DNA from 3 places in the Bradyrhizobium sp. UFLA06-24 genome. Region 1 is predicted to be linked to each of the others. Evidence: predicted binding sites of a transcription regulator. Region 1 holds the regulator's gene; each other region holds the start of a gene.
What was found. The regulator LexA, encoded in region 1, represses DNA repair genes until DNA is damaged. The targets are predictions, from matches to a motif close to TGTTCNNNNTGTGTTCNG.
Positions count from the first base shown of each region.

Region 2: the regulator LexA is predicted to act here: its motif matches at 1,251-1,268, upstream of IF809_RS32745 (DUF3072 domain-containing protein).
Region 3: the regulator LexA is predicted to act here: its motif matches at 1,270-1,287, upstream of IF809_RS11110 (ribonuclease T2 family protein).

Region 1 is NZ_JADFUE010000031.1:20,304-22,561, reverse strand. It holds gene IF809_RS23415 (molybdopterin molybdotransferase MoeA) at 1-765, shown strand, start outside; gene lexA (transcriptional repressor LexA) at 942-1,643, shown strand; gene IF809_RS23405 (hypothetical protein) at 1,813-2,007, shown strand; gene IF809_RS23400 (hypothetical protein) at 2,217-2,258, shown strand, end outside.
Region 2 is NZ_JADFUE010000070.1:5,962-8,219, reverse strand. It holds gene IF809_RS32765 (hypothetical protein) at 1-205, shown strand, start outside; gene IF809_RS32760 (hypothetical protein) at 317-526, opposite strand; gene IF809_RS32755 (globin family protein) at 765-992, opposite strand; gene IF809_RS32750 (hypothetical protein) at 989-1,219, opposite strand; gene IF809_RS32745 (DUF3072 domain-containing protein) at 1,324-1,554, shown strand; gene IF809_RS32740 (hypothetical protein) at 1,551-1,727, shown strand; gene IF809_RS32735 (hypothetical protein) at 1,897-2,094, opposite strand.
Region 3 is NZ_JADFUE010000010.1:54,925-57,182, forward strand. It holds gene IF809_RS11105 (23S rRNA (adenine(2030)-N(6))-methyltransferase RlmJ) at 1-392, opposite strand, end outside; gene IF809_RS11110 (ribonuclease T2 family protein) at 520-1,224, opposite strand; gene IF809_RS11115 (hypothetical protein) at 1,345-1,806, opposite strand; gene IF809_RS11120 (hypothetical protein) at 1,988-2,258, shown strand, end outside.

The DNA of each region.
Region 1 (2,258 bases):
ACCCGATTGACCGATCGCGGGCTCGCGCTCGCAGCCGGCATGAACCACCCGCAGCTTCCCGTTCGCCGCCGTCCGAAGGTCGCGATCCTCGCCACCGGCGACGAGCTGGTGATGCCGGGCACCACCCCCGGTCATGGCCAGATCGTCTATTCCAACGGCTATGCCCTGCACGCGCTCGCCCGCAGCGAGGGCGCCGACACAATCGACCTTGGCGTCGCCGCCGATACGCTCGAAGCCACCACCGCGGGCATCCGCCGCGCGCGCCAGTCCGGCGCCGACATCCTGATCACGACCGGCGGCGCCTCGGTCGGCGACCACGATCTGGTGCAGCAGGCGCTCCAGGACGAAGGCACCTCGATGGCGTTCTGGAAGATCGCGATGCGGCCGGGAAAGCCGATGATGCACGGGCGGCTCGGGGCCATGCGCGTGATCGGCCTGCCTGGCAATCCCGTGTCATCCTACGTGTGCGGTTTCCTGTTCATGGTGCCGCTGATTCGCGCGCTCTCAGGCCATTCGCTGGTTCATCACTGCCGTGAACGCGCGGTGCTCGGGCGCGATGTCCGCGCCAACGACCAGCGCGAGGATTACCTCCGCGCGCGTCTCGAAGTACGCGACGATGGCACGCTCATCGCCGTTCCCGTCGATCATCAAGACTCCTCGCTGCTTGCGAATCTCGCTGCGGCACAGGCACTTCTCGTGCGCCCGCCGTTCGCGCCCAAGGCCGAAGCGGGAGCGCCTTGCGAGGTGCTGCGACTGCCTGTTTGAACACAGAGTTCGCAACCGTTCCGCGAACTTTGTCGCGTTCACGGTAAATTAAGCAGTTGCGGAACATGTATCGAACATATAGTGTCCGTTCATGATTTGTTTCGAGCATGTAACGGCTTGTCGCTGACTTCAGCGTCTCGGAATCGAACGACATCGTCAGGGGGATTTTGGTCGAGATGTTAACGCGCAAACAATACGAGCTCCTGCGGTTCATCAGCGAGCGGCTGAAGGAAAGCGGCGTGCCGCCCTCCTTCGACGAGATGAAGGACGCGCTCGATCTGCGTTCGAAGTCGGGCATCCACCGCCTGATCACCGCGCTCGAGGAGCGTGGCTTCATCCGCCGCCTGCCGAACCGCGCCCGCGCGATCGAAGTGATCAAGCTGCCCGAGCTCCAGGCCGCCGCCGGCAACCGCCGCGGCTTCACCCCGAGCGTGATCGAGGGCAATCTCGGCAAGGTGCGCACGACATCGAGCCCGCCCGCCGACGAGGGCGAGCGCCCCGTCGCAGTGCCGGTGATGGGCCGCATCGCGGCTGGTACGCCGATCGAGGCGCTGCAGACCCGCAGCCACACCATCAGCGTCCCGCCGGACATGCTCGGCGCAGGCGAGCACTACGCACTCGAAGTGCGCGGCGATTCGATGGTCGATGCCGGCATTCTCGACGGCGACATGGCGCTGATCCAACGCAACGAGAGTTGCGACACCGGCGATATCGTGGTCGCGCTGATCGACGACGAGGAAGCCACCCTGAAGCGCTTCCGCCGCCGCGGCGCCTCCATTGCGCTCGAGCCGGCGAATGCCGCCTATGAAGTCCGGATCCTCCCGCCCAACCGGGTGAAGATCCAGGGCAAGTTGATCGGGCTGTACCGGAAGTACTAAGCGCTCTCGCGCGAGCAAACGATGGAGCGGACGATTGTCCGCTCCGGCTGTATAGTCTTTCTGGTTTTGCACAGATTATCCGGCCATCTCTCCAGCGCTAAATCCTCGGCAGGCTGCAACGAAGCGAAGCCTTCATTGCTTCAAAGGCCTTGAGACCGAGGAGACCACCATGCGCAAGATCATCCTGAGCACCGTCACGACCGCGCTGATCGCCGCGTCAGCGCCGAATGCCTTCGCCGCGCAACCGCAGCATCACCTCCGCAAGGCGCAGCAAGCGACAAGCCAGCAATCCCGCAACGCCCTCAACTCCGTCCAGCAGTCGGCCTGGCCATATTCGGGCTGGTCGGCACCGGCCGGACATTGATGCTGCGGATATTGATGCAGAAGGTCCGCCGAATGCACCGGAGCAGGCTTTGTTCCTAGGCGTTCGGGAAAGATATTGTGATTATCGCCAGCGGACCCAAGCCGCAGATTTGCCTACAACCAAGCAGAGCCTCGCAGACTTACACTCTGATAGAGGCCTGTGCCTCCAGGACAGAGGCGCGGGTTGCTATCCTGATAGAGGAGCACCCGATGTGTGACTATAGCCTGCATGCCGTCGCAACGCGTCCCGCA
Region 2 (2,258 bases), on a different contig from region 1:
TGAGGGAATGATCGAGCTGACAGATGCCGAGCTCGAGTCGATTGTCGGCGGGAACTGGCTGGGCGATGCCTTCCGCGCCATCGGCAACGCCATCGTCCATGCCGTCGAGTGGGTCGGCGGCGTCATCGCCGGCGGCTTGCGCGGCCCCGGCTGTTTTCCCGGCCCGTTCGGTCCGGGATCAGGACCGGGCCTGCCGCCGCTGTGATGTCGTTCTTTCTGGCATCGCCACGACAATTGGAGGCCGCCGCGTTGGCGGCCTCTTTGTTTGGCGAGCTGTTTTGCCGCGCGGCGGCACTGGCGCGGGCCACAGGGCCGATCACGCTGGCGGCTTGTGCTTCCGCCGCAGTCCGATGCGCGTGCCGGGAAGACGGAGTCCGAGCTCGATGGCGCGCGACCTGATCGACGCGATCGGCCGCTTCAGCTTCACGATCATCAAGGTCAGGCTCTTTCCGGTTTCACACATGGTGCGAAGCAGCCGGTCGTCGTCGTCCGACCAGCGTTCGTGGTGATAGGTGCGGGCAGCCATGTTCAGCGCCTCTGAGGCCAGTGAGGCAGGGCCAGCGCGTGGGGAATAAGAAGGGCCCGGTCCGGGGCTGTTGGCCGGGTCAGTTGAAGGGCGGCTTGTAACGCTGCCGCCTGGTGCAGAGATAGTTCGGGCGCCTCATGTTTCAATCGCTTTTACGGATTTGTAATCGCGCGCGCACCTGCACGCGCGTCCGCACCTGTTGCAATGATGACGGCGATATCGCGAACGCTGGTCGACGCTAAGGCACGTCGCTCCGATGCGGCCGGCCGATGGAGTGCGGCTTGTTCAGAAAATAATCGCGGTTGCCCGTTGCGGCTTCGGCGTACTGGTCGATGGCAACGATGATGGCCTGGACGTGCGCATAGCACCATCCTTCACGCGTCGCCTTGAGCCGGACATCGTGGAGCGCCGCGAGGAAGGGCGAAAGTTCAGGCTCGTCGCTAAAATACCTGAGAGGCTCCTTCACCGATTCCGTCCTCCGAACACCCTGCCCTTGCGAGGCGGCTCCGCGCCGTTCAGCGCGTCTCGCTGCGCACAGAGGGTCTCGATCCTGGCGTGCATCCGCGACAGCAACGCTTCGGCCGAAGCCGTCCCGATCCCCGCCCGCTGCAGCGTCAGGATGTCCTTCCGTTTCCGCCCTAGCTGGCCCCGCATGGTCTCGATCTCGCGCCTGAGCTGGTTCAGGTCCGGCATGTTCCGCCTCGTCCTGTGAAGATGACCACATGAGAACAAAAACGGAACGAAGAGTCGAGTCCGACGTTGGTCGGAAAAGCAGATTTGTCAGGAAAGGAGAGGTCATGGCTGACAACACGCAGAAGGATCCGAAGGACTGGGTGTCCGGCGATGATCCGATGACCGGCGCGCAGGAATCCTATCTCACCACCCTCGCCGAGCAGGCCCACAAGCCTGTTCCCAACGACGAGCTGAAGCACAAGCTGACGAAAGCCGAGGCTTCCGAACTGATCAACAAGATGAAGCACGAGGCCGGTCTGGAACGCACGCCCCGCCGCAGAGTTGGCCGTGCATGACGACAGAATCCCTCGAGCACCAGGCCCACCGGGCCGAAGCCCTCGCCGCACAAACCGCCGACGAGGAGGTCAAGCAAAACCTCCTCGCGGCGGCGCGCGAGTATCGACGCCGGCTCAAGTCGGAGCCGTTCGAGCCGAAGGCGGAATGGGATCTGCCGAAAGAGATTTCCTGACCCGCCGCGCCGCAGGGCAAAGCGGAGGTATCGCGAGGAAGCCGACATGAGAGACGACCGCACCGGAAACGAGCCCGCGCCGCTGGTGCTGTTCGGCGTCGCCATCATTCCGGTGTTCGCGGTGCTCGCGTGGTTCGCCTTCAGCTAATGATCGTCGCCGCGCTGCCGTTTATCGCCACATCGTGGGCGCGCTCTTCAGCGCATCGATCCCCGCTTCCCTGATATTGTCAGGCGTAGCATCGCGACCCGCCGCCGCGAGGATCTGCGCCGCGACGTGCGCGCGCGTCCCGGTCTGATACTGATCGATCTGTTCGCAGACCTCGTCCAAAATGCTGCGCAGCAAGGCTCTGGTATCGGCATCAAACATGAGAACGCCCCTCAACCTGAAAGGCGCAACATCGCGGCTGCGCAGAGTTCCGGCATTCACACTGGTTAACGCGCGCGATGAAATCGATGCTGCAGAAGCTAAGGCTCGCCGATCCTGGCCGAGCCAATGTCGATCTCGTTCCCAAGGGCGACCGTTCACCGAAG
Region 3 (2,258 bases), on a different contig from region 1:
TCGATCAACGCCTTGCGCGCCTTCGGCTCGAGCTCGCAGGCGACCAGCCGGTCCTGCGGCCGCATCAGGCCGCGCGCAATCAGCGGCGAGCCCGGATAGGCCTTGAGCTCGCCCTTGGGATTGAAGGCGCGGACGATATCCATGTACGGCCTGGTCAGCGCGACGCTCTCGTTCGAGAGCCGCGCCTGCATCAGCCGGGCGATCCCGGTGAGCCACTCCCCGCCGCGGCGCGCCTCGTCGCTGTCGAGATCATAGAGGCCGGCGCCTGCATGGGTGTCGATGACGCGGAAGGCGGCCGGCTTGTCCTGCAGATAAGTGAGGATGCGGGCCAGCACGATGTGCTTGATGACATCGGCGAAATTGCCGGCGTGAAAGGCGTGGCGGTAGTTCATGATCGGGGACCACGTTGTCTTGCGCGATCCCATCCCCTTGTCATTGCGAGCGCAGCGAAGCAATCCAGAATCTTGCTGCAGAGGCGGTCTGGATTGCTTCGCTGCGCTCGCAATGACGAAGCAGGAGCTAACCACCCCTGATCGGCGGCATCGTCACCTGGTCGCGGCGGCAGGAGCGACGTTCGAGCTCCTCGCAGGCGCGGAATTGCAGGTCCTTGCTGAGGCAGATGCGGACCTCGGAGAGCCGGGTCCGGTTGCAGGTGACCGAGACGGCTGCGTTGCTCAGGCCGGGATTAGCCCTGATGAAGGCTTCCTCCACCTCACCCGGCGCCACGGTTTTGGTCTCCGACAGGTCGAGATATTCGGCCGGGATCTTGATCGCCGCGCGCGCCTTGCGGATGGTCTCGAAATAGTTGCGATCTGTAAGCCCGGAGCAGGTGCCGTGCTTGTCCCATTCATTGAAGATCAGGCCCGGCGCCGGCATCAAATCGAGCATCGAGGAAACGATGCTGCGGTTGAGCCGCGGCGAGGGCCGCTGGCAATACTCCGGAAAGCCGTTCTCATATTGCGGCCACAGCCCGTGCACCACGAAGGAATAGGGGCGTCCCTCGCACTGGATGTTCGAGCGCCCGCCGCCGCGACCGCGTTCGGCGGCTTCTTCGCAGAAGGACGGCGACCATGACAACGACAGGACGTAGAAATCAAATTCTCCGGGCGCGTTCTGTCGCTTGTCCTGCGCCTTCGCGCCGCCAGCCAGCGCGATCAGCCCGGCGGCAAGAACCAGGGGGAGAGTCACGAGACGGGAGAACGAACGCAATCTAAAGTGAACCATGGCAACGCCTCTCAACTAGACTGTGCAATCAGCCTAGCAGCCAACAAGAACATTTCAAGAACAAAATTTGAGCGGATCGGCGATCTGCTGCTGGATCGGCCTCGAATCAAATTCTTCGGCTTAGGGCTTGGCGGCGCGGCAGGACGGGTTGTAGGCCCAGTTGCGGTCGAGCCCGACCACACACCATTCGACGCCATTGCCATAGCCGGCAAAGCCGCCGTCCTCGACGAGGGAGAAATGCACCTTCCGCACCTTACCGTCGGTGAGCATGGCGTCAGCGGTGCAGTAGCGGCGCGGAATGTTGTCGGATGCCCAGGGCCGGAACGCGACTTCGTGAACGGCGGCGAAGCCCGTGATCTTCAACGGCGAATTCCAGAACGAGCTTTCCTTTTCCCAGAACTGGGTGGCGATCGTCGGCAGCGCCTTGTCGCAATCGGCAACGGCGCCGTCATAGCGCGGTCCGCTCAGCCAGAAGTTCAGCTCCAGCGGATTGGCCGCCTTGGCCTCGCCGAGCGACAGCGCTCCGAACATGAGGCCGAGAACGGCGGCAAAGCGGAGCGATTTCAGGAAGGGGGCGCGCATGGGCAATCCGGACAGCTGGTCTTGCGAGGGTAGGACGGTGCCGCGAAGGTCGGGAGAGGTCAAGTGCAGCGCGGCAACACTTGGCCAGGAGTTGATCACAACGTCGCAGCCGAGCGGCCTTCCGTTCTTTTCACCGCCGCGCCGGCACCGTAAACTGCCGGCCATCAACGGAGTGACGGGAATGCGAATCATTGCGGCCGCGGGCCTTCTTGCCAGCCTGGTTGTTTCGGGGATGATGGCGAGCCAACCGGCGCGCGCCGACATCCTTCCGGTGCCGCCCATCAAGGGCAACGACACCGGCGGCATCATCGCCTATTCGATGGCGACGCAGGTCGATGCGCGGCAGGTCGCCGTCGATCATTGTGCGCGCTACGGGAAGGTGGCGAAATTCCTCGCGGTGCAGGCGTATGAGGGTGGCTACATCTCCTTTGCCTGCCGCTGGGTGCCCTACG